Regions from separate parts of the Paenibacillus sp. W2I17 genome, predicted to be linked through region 2. Evidence: riboswitches for the same ligand, from Rfam matches in the RefSeq annotation. Region 2 holds a riboswitch; each other region holds the start of a gene.
The links. Region 2 has a riboswitch for thiamine pyrophosphate ahead of QF041_RS18375 (ABC transporter substrate-binding protein). Riboswitches for the same ligand answer to the same signal wherever they lie in the genome.
Positions count from the first base shown of each region.

Region 1: linked by a shared signal. The riboswitch ahead of QF041_RS15965 (ABC transporter ATP-binding protein) and the one ahead of QF041_RS18375 (ABC transporter substrate-binding protein) in region 2 are both predicted to bind thiamine pyrophosphate.
Region 3: linked by a shared signal. The riboswitch ahead of thiC (phosphomethylpyrimidine synthase ThiC) and the one ahead of QF041_RS18375 (ABC transporter substrate-binding protein) in region 2 are both predicted to bind thiamine pyrophosphate.
Region 4: linked by a shared signal. The riboswitch ahead of QF041_RS02385 (thiamine phosphate synthase) and the one ahead of QF041_RS18375 (ABC transporter substrate-binding protein) in region 2 are both predicted to bind thiamine pyrophosphate.

Region 1 covers NZ_JAUSXM010000001.1:3,601,562-3,605,777, reverse strand. The annotation lists gene QF041_RS15975 (ABC transporter substrate-binding protein) at 1-230, opposite strand, end outside; gene QF041_RS15970 (ABC transporter permease) at 291-1,121, opposite strand; gene QF041_RS15965 (ABC transporter ATP-binding protein) at 1,111-1,875, opposite strand; TPP riboswitch at 2,037-2,139, opposite strand; gene QF041_RS15960 (radical SAM/SPASM domain-containing protein) at 2,358-3,233, shown strand; gene QF041_RS15955 (S-layer homology domain-containing protein) at 3,499-4,216, shown strand, end outside.
Region 2 covers NZ_JAUSXM010000001.1:4,119,358-4,123,573, forward strand. The annotation lists gene QF041_RS18360 (DUF2798 domain-containing protein) at 1-85, opposite strand, end outside; gene QF041_RS18365 (VOC family protein) at 260-646, shown strand; gene QF041_RS18370 (NAD-dependent epimerase/dehydratase family protein) at 664-1,419, shown strand; TPP riboswitch at 1,565-1,677, shown strand; gene QF041_RS18375 (ABC transporter substrate-binding protein) at 1,899-2,939, shown strand; gene QF041_RS18380 (thiamine-binding protein) at 3,164-3,454, shown strand; gene QF041_RS18385 (ABC transporter permease) at 3,454-4,212, shown strand.
Region 3 covers NZ_JAUSXM010000001.1:3,831,325-3,835,540, reverse strand. The annotation lists gene QF041_RS16935 (IclR family transcriptional regulator) at 349-1,092, shown strand; TPP riboswitch at 1,241-1,354, shown strand; gene thiC (phosphomethylpyrimidine synthase ThiC) at 1,741-3,558, shown strand; gene QF041_RS16925 (hypothetical protein) at 3,939-4,216, opposite strand, start outside.
Region 4 covers NZ_JAUSXM010000001.1:515,523-519,738, forward strand. The annotation lists gene QF041_RS02375 (hypothetical protein) at 1-27, shown strand, start outside; gene QF041_RS02380 (ABC-F family ATP-binding cassette domain-containing protein) at 168-1,718, shown strand; TPP riboswitch at 1,794-1,903, shown strand; gene QF041_RS02385 (thiamine phosphate synthase) at 2,097-2,792, shown strand; gene thiO (glycine oxidase ThiO) at 2,810-3,982, shown strand; gene thiS (sulfur carrier protein ThiS) at 3,979-4,182, shown strand; gene QF041_RS02400 (thiazole synthase) at 4,185-4,216, shown strand, end outside.

The DNA of each region.
Region 1 (4,216 bases), 520 kb from region 2:
ACATAGATGAAGGAGTGTACTGCATTCGGGTACCAGTCGAGCATGATGGACAGTTTATCTTTGGCGTCTGATGTTGGTTTGGTTGCAGACGGATCTGTTTGCTGTGCATTAGTTGCAGAGTCTGTTGTTGGCGTGTTATTGCTGGTATTCGTGGTGCTGCATCCACTGACGATCAGCAAAAGGCTAATGAGCATGATGGGAAGCAGGGAGTAGATACCTTTGTTATTCATAAATGAAGTTCCTCATTTCATCGTTTTGATTTGTATTTACATCTAATTTCTGTCTAAGTATTATCCAACTTTTCTTTTGCCTCCATGTCCATGCCGCCGTATGCTAAACCGTTTCTCCAGCCAGGCAATCAGTGCAAACAAAACGATCCCCAGCAGGGATAACAGCACAATAGCTGCAAACATGGCATCCGTGTTCATGTTGCTGGACATACGACGGCTGAAGTATCCGAGACCTTTGCTGCCACCAAGCCATTCCCCAATCGTTGCACCAACCACGCAGTACACCACAGACATCTTTAACCCCGAGAAAAAAGAGGGAAGTGCCAGCGGAACCTGGAGTTTGCAAAAAATATCCCACTTGCTGGCGCCCATGGTGAGCAGCAGTTCACGCTGCTCCGGATCGCCTTGGCGGAGTCCATCGTAGGTACTGACCACAATGGGGAAGAACGCGATTAGGAACACCACGGCGACTTTGCTCCACAACGTGTAACCAAACCACAGGATAAATACGGGGGACAAGGCAATCAGCGGGATGGTCTGACTGATTACGATGAAGGGATACAAGGCCTTTTCAATCGACCGGTTCATATGCATGCCTGTTGCCAGCGTAATTCCAGTCACTATGGACAAGCCAAAACCAACAGCAACCTCCATGAAGGTAGCAGGCAGATGTATGGTCAGCAGCAGATGACGATGCTCAACCAGTGAGCTTGCGATAGCCGTGGGTGCAGGAATGATGAAGGAGGGCACCCATCCCATACGCACAATCACTTCCCAGATCGCCAGTAATAAGAACATGAGCAGAATAAACAGACCATATTGGGAAAACGACCTCGAGAGCCACTTTGAACACCACGTCCAAACGCTAACCTCAGCTCTATCATTTTGCATGTAATTGTTCCTCCAGTTGTTGCCTCATCTGCACGAGAGCCGGTTCGTAGATCATGTCCGAATGCCTTGGGTGTGGTAAAGGAACCGTTATCTCCCGCAACTGCTGACCTTGCCCCCCTGGAGTTAACAGAATGATACGGTCACTTAACAGCAGGGCTTCCTCGATGTCATGGGTAATGAACAGCACGGTTTGTCCAAAGTCCTCCCACAGCTCCAGCAACCAGCGATGCATTTCTCGTTTGGTTAAGGCGTCGAGTGCACCGAAGGGTTCATCCAGCAACATGAGCTGCCCGCCTGTAAGCAAGGTACGTAGCAATGCCACCCGCTGTCGCATTCCGCCGGATAACTCATCTGGATAGGCCTGTTCATAACCCGACAGGCCGAACCTTGCCAACCCAGCTAGGATGTTGGCCCGTAACTTGTCCTTGTCCTGTCGGCCTGGTGCCAACTCGGCAGGCAGCATGCAGTTCTCCATGACGGTTCGCCAGGATAACAGCAGATCTTTCTGCGGCATATAAGCGACTCGTCCGAGCCGTTGCCCTTGCGGTACATCAGCTATATCGATGGTGCCAACGGTTGGCTCATGCAAGCCTGCGAGCAGCTTGAAGAGCGTGCTTTTACCTGATCCGCTGGAGCCGATGAGCGAGACAAATTCTCCTTGTTGAACCTGAAGCGACACATTGGAGAGCACGGGGAAATCCCTTTTTTCGGGAAAAGCAAAGCTTATGTTGTGAATGGTTACATGGTTATTCATCTGATCCTCACCCCCTTGATGTCAGACTGCTGCAATAACAATGGCATCCTATACTCTGCAAAAGGAACAAAAAAAGACCCACCCATTTCCGGAGAAATGAGTGGGTCTGTAAGTTAGATCCGCAATTTATCTTCACATATACATGAAAGAATTCCGCTTACTAAAAGGCCGCTCCACTTCCCTCCGCTGGTATGATCCAGATCAGGTTCAAAGGGTCCGAATAGTCATATTCGTCTCAGCCGCAAGGCTCCCCTAGTGCAAAAGTTCAAGATATGCAGTTATGTGTTCAGCATATATCACTCGAACCTGAACTGTAAAGAGGCAGTATAATAGAATTCTTGAGATGAACTTGGAGTTAGACCCGAACAACTGAACAATTTACCTCGGCTCATGAACCCGATATAATAGGGATGGCCCGTATAGGCCGGATCACAAAATGCAGGTGGGATTGTTCTCCCTCCTAGGCAGAATGGGGACCCGAGTTGAAAACGTTCAAAAAAGTATATATTGAGATCACAAGTATCTGTAATCTGGCGTGCAGCTTCTGTCCTCAGACGCAGCGTGCCAAAGGATTCATTGACCCTGAAGTCTTCAACAATATACTGGAACAAGTTAAACCACACACCAATCATATTTATCTACATGTCAAAGGCGAACCCTTGTTGCATCCCAAAATAGATCTGTTGCTCGATTCCGCACATGAGAAGGGACTCAAGGTGAACATTACAACGAATGGTACACTATTGCCCAAGACTCAGCATAAATTGCTTGGCAAACCGGCGCTGCGGCAGATGAATTTCTCCCTGCACAGCTTCGATGGGCATGAAGGTTCAACAGACCGTGACGGATACCTGCGTCATATTTTGTCCTTTGTACACGAGGCCGTTAAGCACAATGTCATCATCTCATTCCGACTTTGGAATCTGACGCAGGATAACTTCACAAATGCTCAGATGAATCGAAATCGGGAGACCCTTGAAGTATTGGAACGTGAGTTCAATCTGGATTTCCGCATTGAGGAAAAAGTAGTTCCAGGCAGCGGGGTCAAAATTGCCCCGAATGTATACCTGAATCAGGACCATGAGTTCCAGTGGCCAAGTCTGGATGCACCTGAAGATGACGGCAAAGGCTTCTGCCATGCATTGCGTAGTCAGGCAGCTGTGCTTGTAGATGGAACGGTGGTTCCATGCTGTCTCGATGGCGAGGGTGTGATTAACCTGGGTAACGTGCACGAGAAGTCATTCTCGGAGATTATTGAGGGTGAGCGAGCGAACAATCTGGTATATGGCTTCTCCAAGCGCGAAGCTGTGGAAGAGTTGTGTCGAAAGTGCGGTTATCGTCAGAGATTTGGAGCCTAGAATATATAAATTTACTTAAAAACGAACCTACCGAAAATATTTGTTTCGGTAGGTTCGTTTTGTCTTTATTGCGAAATTATTTAGATAATAAGAATTGAAATCAATTCAGGATAACAACTTTTTTGTAAAATCATAGTTTATTAATCTTGTTTTTATGAATTTGCATGGTATTATTATCCTATTGATTAGGAGGTGTATTAGTTCTAAAGATTCATATATTAGTGGATTTACCAACCAGAAGCCTACTGAGGAGTGTGTTTTAGTTTTGAATTCAAAATGGAAAAAGTTTAATCACAAACTATCGTTAATGCTTTCTACGTCTCTGATTGTTTCTATGTTATCTATCAATTTATCTGTATCGGCAGAAGTGGCTACATCTAAAACTTCTTTTACTGATATTGATAATTCGTATGCCAAAACAGAAATAACCAAATTAGTAGAACAAGGAATACTCACAGGATTTACTGATGGGACATTTAAACCTTCCGATTCGGTAACACGAGCTCAATTAGCAAAAATTATGGTCGGTGCGCTTAATTTAAAGCCTGATAATGTCGAAGCAAGTCAATTCAGAGATGTAAAGGAAGATCAGTGGTATGCCGGATATGTAGGTGCACTTGTCAAATCTGGAATTGCTCAAGGTACCTCCAAAGATAGCTTCTCGCCTAATAAAAATGTGACAAGAGAAGAGTTGGCTGTATTTTTTGTTAGAGCCTTTGGTTGGGACAATCAAGATCTAACGAGTCAAACATCCAAACCACAACTCTCAGATTTGGGTCAAGTATCCAACTGGGCGAAAGATTCTGTAACACTAGCCTATCAATCTGGTTTTATCAAAGGATTAGTCCAAAAAGATGGAACAGTAAAATTTAATCCATCAGGCATAGCAGATCGACAGGCGCTAGCGAGACTTGCATATGAGTTTGTGATAAATAAGTCTACATATGATAGTTACATGGCTCCTGCCAAGACAGAGATTGATA
Region 2 (4,216 bases):
AGAACATCATGATCAAGACCATTCCTGTGCACATCATTAATCCGAAAATAATTTGTTCCTTCTTGCTTGTTGGCAATTCTCTCATCCTCTCTGTTTACCTTCGTAATTATAGAGATGAGGAAACCCTCCACATAAGTGAACATTCTGTGAACAATTATGATTTTCCCAAATTAAAACCGGATTTGACAACCATGTAGTACAGCCCTATGATATCCCTTAAAATGGTAGAAAGATTCATGGTATAAGGAGGATTTGGATTATGAGTTTTCAAAAACGCATTGACCACGTCGGCATTGCTGTGCGTGATCTGGAGACCACGCTGCGTTTCTATACGGAGATTGTTGGTCTTGAATTGAAAGACCGGGTAACCCATACCAACGGCGTCATTCAGCTCGCCTTCCTTGGCTTCAATGGAAGTAATGAGACTGAGATTGAGTTAATTCAAGGATACAGCGACAAGCTGCCTTCCGAAGGTACGGTACACCATTTTGCGATCCACGTGGACGATCTTGATTCTGAGTACAAACGCATCCAAGCCACCGAGGCCGAATTTATTGATGGAGAGATTATTACACTGCCTAACGGTTACCGCTATTTCTTCATCTATGGACCTGAAAAGGAATGGATTGAGTTCTTCCAGCGCTAAGAATTGGAGTTGATTTCATGAACATTTTAATTACCGGCGCAGCCGGGAAAATTGGAAGGGACTTGTCCCAACACTTGTCAGAAGCATATCACCTGCGACTAACAGATTTGAATATCGACAGACTGCATACGTATCAAGAAACCGACCATGAGATCATGACACTGGATGTGACAGACCCTGAAGCCTGTCAGCATGCTTGCGAAGGCATGGATGTGGTAGTACATCTGGCGGGAGACCCTTCCCCGAATGCCGGATTCTTTGAATCGTTGTTGGACATCAATATCAAAGGTACATTTAATGTATTCCGTGCAGCTAAGGACCAAGGTGTGCAAAGAGTCATTCTGGCGAGCAGTGCACAGACGATTGAGGGGTATCCCATTGATGCTCAAGTCTATCCGGACATGCCAACACGCCCACGGAATTTGTACGGGGTTAGCAAATGTTTTGGAGAATCGCTCGCTTCCTATTTTGCGTATACCGAAGGTTTACAAAGTGTAGCAATACGTATAGGTGCATATGATGATTTTCAACCGGACGGACCAGCGCTGGAAGCAAGGGATATGAGCGCGTATATTAGTCCGGCTGACTTGTGTGATTTGATGTTCAAAGCCATTACAGCTACCAATCTGGAGCCTTTCACCATACTGCATGGGATCTCGAATAATCGGTTTAAACGATTGAATCTGGAAACCACTCAGAAACAGGTAGGTTATGCCCCAAAATCCGATGCTTTTGCACTCAGCCAGATTTCCTTATATGATTCGCCACGATAATTATTGAAAATAACACATCTAAACAGGCTGATACACATATGTATAATGGCCTTCTTGATTAATTCATACGTGTCCCCATCCAGTTCCTGACTGGACACGTTCCACCCGCTGGCCTATAATTACACCTAGTAATGCCCGTAACTTCATAGTTTCCCAGGGGAGTCGGAATTGGCCGGCTGAGAGTGTATCCCACCAAGATACTAACCCTTAGACCTGATCTGGATCATGCCAGCGTAGGAATCGGAGTATATCGAAATGGCACAGCCCTATGGCTGAACGCCACCTCTCTAACGCCTGCACGCGTCCCGGAATACGGGACGCTTTTTTAATGTTCTTTTATATAGCCAGAGAGCTAAAAAAAGTGACGTTATCCAGATCTCAACTGGTATAAATCTGTCGATTTATGCAAGATGATTTGATATGAAGCCAAGGAGTACCCCGTGCCAATTGGCCGGACATACCGAAGGAGAGAACCACAGATGAAATGGCGTAAAACGATGGGATTGTTGCTCTTATGCGTGCTTATGGTGACTGTAGCCGCATGTGGTGGCAAAGAAGCTGCCCCAGCTGGGCAGAACGGCAACACAAATACGGAAAGCAGCAACGAAGGTGACACTGCCGCCCTGAAAGATATTAAAGTGGTGCTCGACTGGACACCAAATACGAATCATACCGGCCTGTATGCGGCTGTAGATCAAGGTTTTTATAAGGCCGAAGGCTTGAACGTGGAGATTGTACAACCAGGCGCCGGTGGCGCAGATACGATGGTCGCCTCCAATGAAGTACCGTTTGGCGTAAGTTATCAGGAGAGTGTAACTCAAGCCCGCACACAGGGTGTTCCTCTCGTCTCCATTGCAGCAGTTATTCAGCATAATACATCCGGGTTCGCTGCTCCGGCAGATCGGAATATCAAATCACCGAAAGATTTTGAAGGTAAAACCTATGGCGGTTGGGGTTCCCCAGTCGAAGAAGCCGTGATGCAATCCATTATGGAAGGCGACGGAGCCGATGTATCGAAAGTGAAAAACATTAATATGGGTGACGCCGACTTTTTCACCGCAGTAAAACGGGACATTGATTTTGCATGGATTTTCTACGCATGGACGGGTATTGAAGCCGAACTGCGCGGGGAACCAATCGACATGTTATATGTGAAGGATTATTCAGATGCACTGGATTATTACACGCCTGTCCTCGTAACCAACGAGCAGACGATCCAAAACGACCCCGAGTTGGTGAAAGCATTCCTGAAAGCCACCTCCGAAGGGTATCAATACGCAATTGATCATCCCGAAGACGCAGCGAACATTCTGATCAAGGCCGTACCGGATCTGGATAAAGACCTCGTACTGGCAAGCCAGAAGTGGCTCAGTCCAAAATACACGGATGACGCCCCGCGTTGGGGTGAGCAAAAACAGGAAGTGTGGCAGAACTACACCGACTGGATGTTTAGCAAAAAACTGCTTGATGAACAGATCGATGTGAGCAAGGCATATACAAACGAGTTCTTACCCCAATAAAATTTCTCATATAAAACGAACTTAATATTTACACGAGGACGGAGAGGACAGAAATAACGTGAAAAAGCGAAGCGGTCGCCTTTATCACCGGATTTTCCCTTTAGAGAAAGGGAATCAAAAAAATCTGGGGATAACAGCGATTGGAAGGTTATTCTGTCATCGAAGTGGCAAGTGTAACAGTCATTAGTTCATTTTATATATCACGAAAGGAGCCGTGATCTCTCATGGCAAGCACATTACTTAGCATTCAGGTTATTCCGAAAACGCCAAATGGCGAGAACTCTTATCCTTACGTTGATCGCGCCATTGAAGTTATTCAGCAATCCGGCCTGAAATATCAGGTGAACGCGCTCGACACCACGATGGAAGGTGAACTGGAGGAACTGCTGGAAGTTGTACGTAAAATGCACGAGGTACTTGTGGAGGCTGGCAGCCCAAGCATCATCTCCCAGATCAAAATCGCCCATAGCCCTACTGGCTTCAGCATGGATACCCTGACGGAGAAGTATCGCTAATGCCTGCCTATTTCAAAAGTGTATGGCCGCCCATTGTGGCGGTTATTCTCTTTATAGCGATATGGCAGGGAGCCGTCTCCCTCTTCCATATTGAGAAATGGATGCTGCCTGCACCATCCGACATCGCCCGCGAAGCGGCAACCCAGGCCGAACGACTTGGTATGCACGCTTCCGCAACCATTCAGTTAACGCTGATTGGATTCGCGGCTGGAACAGCGGTTGGATTACTGATTGCAATGGTGCTGCATTTGGTTCCTTTTCTCAAGTCGGCCCTGTACCCTCTACTTATTCTTAGTCAAAATATCCCAACTATCGCGCTCGCGCCGCTCCTGTTAATCTGGTTCGGATTCGGGCTGTTGCCCAAGCTGATTACCATCATCCTGGTCTGTTTCTTCCCCGTTGCAGTGGCGGCTATGGACGGCTTGACCCGTACAGATGCAGCGATGATGAACTATATGCGCATGGCTGGTGCGAAACGTCATCAGATTTTCTGGAAGCTGGAGCTTCCCCATGCGCTGCCATCCGTGTTCTCCGGTGTCAAAATCGCCGCTACCTATAGCGTGATGGGTGCCATCATCGCCGAATGGATTGGTGCAGACAAGGGTATTGGTTATTATATGATGCTGCAAAAGTCGGCTTATCGTACGGACCGCCTATTCGTGGCGATCATGATTATTGTCGCGCTCAGCTTGCTGCTCTTCCTGTTCATTGCCCTGCTGGAGAAGCTGCTCGTGCGCTGGCGGCCACAGAAGCGGTAGTAAA
Region 3 (4,216 bases), 290 kb from region 2:
CTTTGAAGTTCAGTTGAAGATAACAACGACATGAAAAGAGAATTGCGTCGATTTCAGAGCCTGCTTCAGAGCGATATCTTAATGTAATATATCTTTATCGTATGTTCCCGTATAGTCAAAGTCAATTGATTGAGGGCATTTGTTACGCAATTGTTATATAGTTCTTAAGATATATGGGTAACATTACCTTAGTGTGTAAATTACAGGGGATTAAGTCTTATAAAAAGGAAAAATTTACACGTTGGCCTATTTTGATTTTGGCTCTTTTTGGTTTACAGATGAGACCGTTTCTCATATAATTTATGTAACCAAGTTTCATGTGATGAAACATGAGGAGGGCATTATGCCATGGAAGATCGCAAGTTAACCGTCCGGGCTGTGGAACGGGCGCTGGATATATTATTATGTTTTACCACACGCAGTGATCTGGGACTCACCGAAATTGCCAGCCAGATTGGCCTGCACAAAAGTACAGTGCACCGTTTGATGGCTACGCTGGAGGATCGAGGGTTCGTGATCCGCGATGCAGCAACAGAGAAGTACCGACTTGGCATCCGAATCTGGGAGCTGTCGGCTCATATGTCCCGCAGTGATGATCCCGCTATTCTGCTGCTGCCTGCGATGGAGCGACTGAGAGATCGATTGGGGGAGACCGTGAGTCTGTACCTGCGTGATGGCAGTGAACGGATACGGATTCAGGCTGTGCAAAGTGATCAGGCGATTCGCCGAGTCGCTCCCGTTGGTGTTAGACTCCCGCTGTCTGTGGGCGCTTCCAGCAAAGTTTTGATGGCGTTTGCCACGGACGAGGATCGTGAGGAACTGATGAACGGGCCTGAATGGCCGGTGTTTATTGATCCGGCAGTGTATTTGGCGCAAATGGGAGATATCCGGGATAACGGATATGCGACGAGTTATGAGGAACGTGAGCCGGGAGCTGCCGCGGTATCTGTACCGATTATGGATCGCAGAGGCAATATTGCAGCTGCGCTCTCGGTCTCAGGACCTGTCAGTCGACTCTCGCAGGAGACATTGCATGAATACGCACCTGTGTTGAAGGATGCTGCTACGCAAATGGGGCTGATGTTATCCTGATGTTGATGTAAGTTTTTTCTCCAATTGAGTTGGTGTTCTGGAATATAAAGGTTGTTTTTATGTTCCGGTTGCGCTACTCTGTAATGGACGGCCCAGCGGGGCCAGCTTCATTGAATATGAACGGCGGCATGTGTGTGCCGCAACTTGTTAACGTTACTGGGGGAGTCCGAACTGTCCGGACTGAGACGGAATCGCATGAGATTCCGGACCCTTTGCACCTGATCTGGATCATACCAGCGTAGGGAAGTAATCGGCGATATGACCACAACCACCACATAATGTGACCCTTGTAGGGCTCCGTTAAGGAGTTTCATAAAGGTGCATTATTGGTGATGGACATTAAAAGTCGGTTCCTTCGGGGACCGGCTTTTTTATATACAGGGAACAGGCGATATAGCACATACTCCATCGACTTCTTTTTCAATACCTGCGAAAGTGGGCTTGGATGATGAGGGAAGTCACCATAGATCCATGATCTGTGCTGCCTTCCGGTCTGTTGTGAACTGTACATGAAAAGTGTCTCCCTGGTCTGAGGTAGGATCGCTCTTTCTTCTCTGCATTGTGCATGATTTGGGACAGGTACGTAAGTGAGCTAATGACGATCCCAACCAAACAAGCGAACGAACACTGAGGAGGAGACAAGCGAACATGAGTACAGGAAATCAAACGGGACAACAAGCGAGGGAACAGGAACATAACGATCGGCAGGTGGAAAAGGAAACAGGGGCGGCCGGACGGGTTCAGCCCTTTCCGGGCAGCCGCAAAGTCTACATTCAGGGCTCACGGCCGGACATTGCTGTACCGGAGCGTGAGATAGCCCTTCATGACACGAATACTCCCCAAGGGGTGGAGCATAACGAACCGCTGCGTGTCTACGATACGAGCGGCCCGATGACCGATCCCGCATTTCATGCGGATATCCGCGCAGGTTTGCCAGCCCTGCGCACTCGCTGGATCACAGAGCGCGGCGATGTGGAAGCTTATCAGGGCCGTACGGTTAAACCGGAGGATAATGGACTGAAGCCCGGAGGGAAGAGAGCTGGCGCCGAAGAGTACCCCGGATTACGTGGCAAACCCTTGCGGGCACAGCCAGGACGCTGTGTGACCCAGATGCACTACGCGAGACAGGGAGTCATTACGGCAGAGATGGAGTTTGCCGCCATTCGTGAAGGTGTGGAACCGGAATTTGTGCGGCAGGAGCTGGCGAGTGGACGGGCCATTCTGCCATCCAACATCAATCACCCGGAGAGTGAGCCGATGTTGATCGGTCGTCATTTTCATGTGAAGATCAATGCCAACATAGGGAATTCTGCCGTATCCTCTTCCATCGAGGAAGAGGTGGAGAAGATGACCTGGGCGGTACGCTGGGGATCGGATACGGTGATGGATCTGTCCACAGGCAAAAACATTCATACCACCCGGGAGTGGATTATCCGCAATTCACCTGTGCCGATTGGTACGGTGCCGCTGTATCAGGCGCTGGAGAAGGTGAATGGCGAAGCGGAAGCGCTGACCTGGGAGTTGTACCGTGATACGCTCATTGAGCAGGCAGAGCAGGGCGTGGACTACTTTACGATTCATGCAGGTGTGCTGCTGCGTTATATCCCCATGACCGCCAAGCGAATGACAGGTATTGTGTCCCGGGGCGGGTCCATTATGGCAGCATGGTGCCTGGCGCATCATCAAGAGAATTTTTTGTACACCCATTTTGAAGAAATCTGCGAGATTATGAAAAGGTATGATGTAGCGTTTTCGCTGGGAGATGGACTTCGTCCTGGCAGTATCTATGATGCGAATGATGAAGCACAGATGGCGGAACTGGCTACGCTTGGGGAACTGACGCAGATCGCATGGAAGCATGATGTGCAGGTGATGATTGAAGGCCCGGGTCATGTGCCGATGCATAAGATCAAGGAGAATGTGGATCTGCAGATGGAGATATGTAAAGAGGCACCGTTCTATACGCTGGGGCCGCTGACGACCGACATTGCCCCGGGTTACGACCACATCACATCCGCCATTGGTGCGGCCATGATCGGCTGGTTTGGCACGTCCATGCTCTGTTATGTTACGCCAAAAGAACATTTGGGCCTGCCCAACAAGGATGATGTGCGGGAAGGGGTCATCGCCTACAAGATCGCAGCTCATGCCGCCGATCTGGCAAAAGGCCATCCACGTGCCCAGCGCCGGGATGATGCATTGTCCAAAGCGCGCTTCGAATTCCGCTGGCGTGACCAGTTTAACCTGTCACTGGACCCTGAACGTGCGCTGTCCTACCATGATGAGACACTGCCGGCAGAAGGGGCCAAAGAAGCTCATTTCTGCTCCATGTGCGGACCAAAGTTCTGTAGCATGCGCATCACGCAGGACATTCGTGCCTTTGCCGCGGATAAAGGATTGTCCGAGAATGAGGCTGTAGCAGCGGGCATGCAGGAAAAGGCCGAGGAATATCGGACACGTTCCTAGGCGCCGGTACAGCGCAAGCTGGGCAGTCTGAAATAGAGATAAAGCCGTTTCTCTCTGTCATTGCAGAGAAGAACGGCTTTTTTTAGTGTTATGTCATGTATGTATTCTTAACCGTACTCAGCCTTTATCAGAATTAGCTTTGTGACTGTGTGTGGTCCATATTTTATACAGAATTCCTGCGATAACGAATAAAAGAGCGTCACTGAGTTTTGGTGCTCCTCCGTATAGAAATGCGGAGCAGGAAAAACCTACTATAAACAGTAAAACAATATAGAGGAAACGCATATTAGTTCACCTCGTTAATTTGTGGTGTTACTAAGTAAGTGAGTTCATAGTTGCATAGTTCAGACAGAACCTGTTATTTCACTCCGAATCAGCCTCTACTCTCGAGCCAGGCCAAAATTCTTCTCCAAATACGCCGCAAGCAATGCCAGCGGGCTATGGATTGGAATACCGCGATCTATTGTAACCTGTGCAGCGGCGGGAGCCATAGACAGTTGGGCTGCCACTACCGCTTTACCCGGATACTGCTCAGCAATCTGCTGTAATCCTTCACGTACCGCTTCGAGATACCCTTGCTGATCTCCACGCATAATCAACTCAAATGTCCCAGGGATGCACACTGCTTCCGTCTGAGATGTCTTGGCAACGTGTAGTT
Region 4 (4,216 bases), 3.6 Mb from region 2:
TTCGAATATAAATGCTCTAATCGTTAGGTTAGCCTGTATGACAAAATCATGTAAGAGGTTCCTGAACTGTTTACATTACTTTCAGAAAAGACTGGACCTGTGCTAGAATAGGGTTTCGGAACAATATAACAAAAGTAATGTCTAATAGATAGGAGCAACCTCATCTTATGAGTTTATTGTCAGTAGAGAACGTAAGTCACAATTTTGGAGATCGCACGTTATTTAAAAATGTATCGTTTCGTTTACTTGCCGGAGAGCGCGTAGGACTTGTTGGTGCCAATGGTGTGGGTAAATCCACATTAATGAACATCCTTACCGGTAAATTGCTTAAAGATAGTGGAAAAGTGGAATGGACACCTAAGGTCCGTTATGGATATCTGGATCAGCACACGAAGCTTACGCCAGGCAAAACCATTCGTGACGTGCTTAAGGATGCATTCCTTCCGTTGCTTGAATTGGAAAAAGAAATGATGAATATTACGGACCAGATGGCAGATGCAGATCCAGATAAGCTGGAGCAGTTGCTGGAAGAGATGGGCGATATTCAGGAACAACTGGAACAGGGCGATTTTTATCTGATTGACGTAAAAGTGGAAGAGATGGCCAATGGTCTTGGTTTATCCGCAATTGGTCTGGATCGAGATGTCGCAGCTCTAAGTGGTGGACAACGTACCAAGGTGCTTCTTGCCAAGCTTCTGCTCGAGAAACCTACAGCTCTTTTACTGGATGAGCCGACCAACTATCTGGATGTAGAGCACATTGAATGGCTGTCACGTTACCTGAAGGACTACCCACACGCGTTTCTCTTAATCTCCCATGACACGGAATTCATGAATGAAGTCGTAAATGTCATTTATCATTTGGAATTTGCCAAATTAACGAGATATGCAGCGAACTATAACAAGTTCCTCGAGATGGCTGATATGAATAAAGCCCAGCATATTGATGCATACGAGAAGCAGCAAGAGTACATCAAGAAGCAGGAAGATTTCATTCAGCGTAACAAGGCACGTGCTTCAACTTCAGGTCGAGCGAAGAGCCGGGAGAAACAGCTGGACAGAATTGAACGTATTGATCGTCCAGATGAAGCAGCTAAACCAACGTTCAAATTCAAGGATGCCCGTGCGAGCAGCAAAACGGTCTTTGAGGGCATTGATTTTGAAATTGGATATACGTATCCTTTGCTGCCTAAGATGACAATGACAATTGAACGTGGTGAGAAAATTGCCATCGTAGGTTGTAATGGTGTGGGTAAATCGACGCTGTTGAAAACCATCCTGGGAAAAATATCTCCACTCAGTGGAAAGACTTTCTTGGGAGATTATCTCGAAACGGCCTATTTTGAGCAGGAAGTCCGTGCTGGAAATATCACGCCGATTGAGGATGTCTGGAATGAGTTTTCACATTTGACCCAGAATGAGGTCCGGGGTCATCTGGCACGCTGCGGGTTGAAAAATGAGCACATTACCCGTCCGCTTAACATGCTGAGTGGTGGAGAGCAAGCCAAGGTTCGTTTATGCAAACTCTTGATGCGTGAAAGCAACTGGATTTTATTCGATGAGCCGACAAACCATCTCGATGTCACAGCCAAAGCGGAGTTGCAGCGTGCTTTGCAAGAATTCAAGGGAACGGTGTTACTTGTATCTCATGAACCTGATTTCTACGAGGGTTGGGTTACCAAAACATGGAATGTCGAAGAATGGTCTGAGAAAAACTAGACGATTCAAGACAATGTTTAACAGAAATGACGGTGACAAAAAAATCCGTCTATGGTAATATAGGCTACAACTTCATATGAACACTAGGGGGGCCGCACGATGCGGCTGAGATGGAAGAATGCGATTCTGGACCCTTTGCACCTGATCTGGATCATACCAGCGTAGGGAAGTGGCGAGCGCGTTTCAGTGAATGACGTGAGCAAACGGCAACTGAAAAGGATTTCAACCGTCTGCTTAACGAATTGAAACATGCAGTTGCGTGTATAACGTTATGGCTATAAGGTCTATAGCTTTATTGCACGAAATGAACTGTATGTATCAGTCAGTCATCTGGTCCTATAATTAATACGCAGCCACTCCCCTACGGGAGTGGCTTTTTTGTGTTTTCATAGCATTCACGCCTGGAAGGAGATGAACAGTACGGTAATTTCTCATGAACATGTTCACGAATCATTTGAATTGCATGTTGTATCTACGGGTACGGGGGATCAAGGATCTTTTGTAAAAGCTGCAAAGGACGTTTGGCCATGGGTGAACTACATCCATATACGAGAGAAACAACTCTCATGGCAAGACAAGATCGGTTGGGCTGAAAGTCTGCGTAGCGTTGGCGTTCCATCTTGTCGCATCGTTATCAATGGTTCAGAACTGCCACCACAGAATGACATCTATGGCGGTGTACATTGGGGGCAAGATGCGATACGTAACTATAACCCTGCTGTTAGAAGCAATGTGCAGCGACTTCGTCTGGGTGTATCTGTTCATTCAATCGATGAGGCAAAAATCGCTGAAGAACGGGGAGCCGATTACCTTTTCTTCGGGCATGTCTACTCAACCAACAGTAAGCCTGATCTTGAACCAAGAGGATTATATGCTCTGGCTGAAGTGTGCTCTGGTGTCTCCATTCCTGTCATTGCGATCGGGGGCATTGAGCCGGGAAACATTCATGCGATTCGCTCCGCAGGCGCACAGGGAGCCGCTGTGATCTCGAATGTATGGGCGAGCGATTCCCCGGATCGGTCGGCTGCATTATTAAGGCAGGCTATCGTTGCTACAAAAAGTCTGAGCCGCTGAATCAAGGAGATGAGAGGATGAAAAAAATCATTACTGATAGACCGGATAAGATTCATGCAGAAACGATTATTGTAGGCGGAGGCGTTGTTGGATGTGCCATTGCGTATGAGCTTGCTTCCCTTGGACAGGATGTACTGTTGGTAGAGCGTTCGGCGATTGCAGGAGGCACTTCTTGCGCAGCGGCTGGAATGCTGGCGGCAGATAGTGAGGATTTTGCTCATCCTTTGATGGCTAAGCTCGCCAGGCAGAGCAGGCAGTTACTTCATGAGCAAAAGGTACTAATGGCTACACTCAGCAAGGTAGAGGTTGGTCTGCAACGCCAGGGATTCCTAACTCCTTTTCGTTCATACAGTGAATTAAGTAGTTATAAGGACAATCGGAAGTCTGCTTTGTCTGCTTCTGCTGATGAGGTGTGGTGGGATAGTTCCGTTGTACAACATGAGGCATCATGGCTTAACAGAGATACGTATGGAGCCTATTACAGACCTTACGAGAGTGAAATTCTTCCAGTCCGTCTAACGAAGGCATATGCTGAATCCGCTCAAGCATTGGGAGCACGGGTTATGGAGGACATACAGGATATACGTGTGCAAGCAAACGAACACGGCGTGCAGGGGATCACCACATCGATCGGTGAGATGAAATGCAAACATGTCATTATAGCGGCTGGATTACAGAGTGAAGAGTTGATGAGACATGTAAATCTGAGCTTGCCTGTGTGGTCGGTAAAAGGTGAAATAGCCGCCGTTCAGTTCTCAGATGAACATGCAGGGTACAGACCTGACAGAACGGTGTATGCAGAGGATATCTATATTGTTCCCAAAGCCAATGGCGAAGTTTGGCTCGGGGCAACCAGTTTGCCAGGCAGAACGGATCTGAACGTTTCTGTAAAGGGTGTTCAGAAGCTGCTAACAGCGGCTACCCACTGGGTGCCTGGGATGAAAGAAGCACAATTTATACGAGCGTGGGCAGGCGTAAGACCGGCAACTCCAGATGGACTGCCTTATATAGGTGCTTGCAAGAGTATACCGGGCCTGTTCGCCGCCTTTGGACATTACCGCAACGGTATCTTGCTTAGTGCGATAACAAGCAGGCTTATCGCTGAGTTGCTCGCTGGCAAAAGCTCAGAAGAACTCGGAATTGAGGCGCTGAGCCCTGAGCGATTGAACAGAAAGGGAGTGGTGCAGTGAATATCATCGTTAATGGTCAACGGATGGAGATTGAAGACAGATTGAATCGTGTGGATAAATTGCTCCAATCTTTTGACCTGCAAGTCAAGACTGTAGTTGTTGAGCTGAACAAGCATATCTTAACGCGTGAGTATCATGAGTCAACGGCATTAAGAGAAGGCGATCGAATTGAGATTGTACATTTTGTAGGAGGCGGTTGATGATGTTGAACATTGGTAAATATACGTTTGAGTC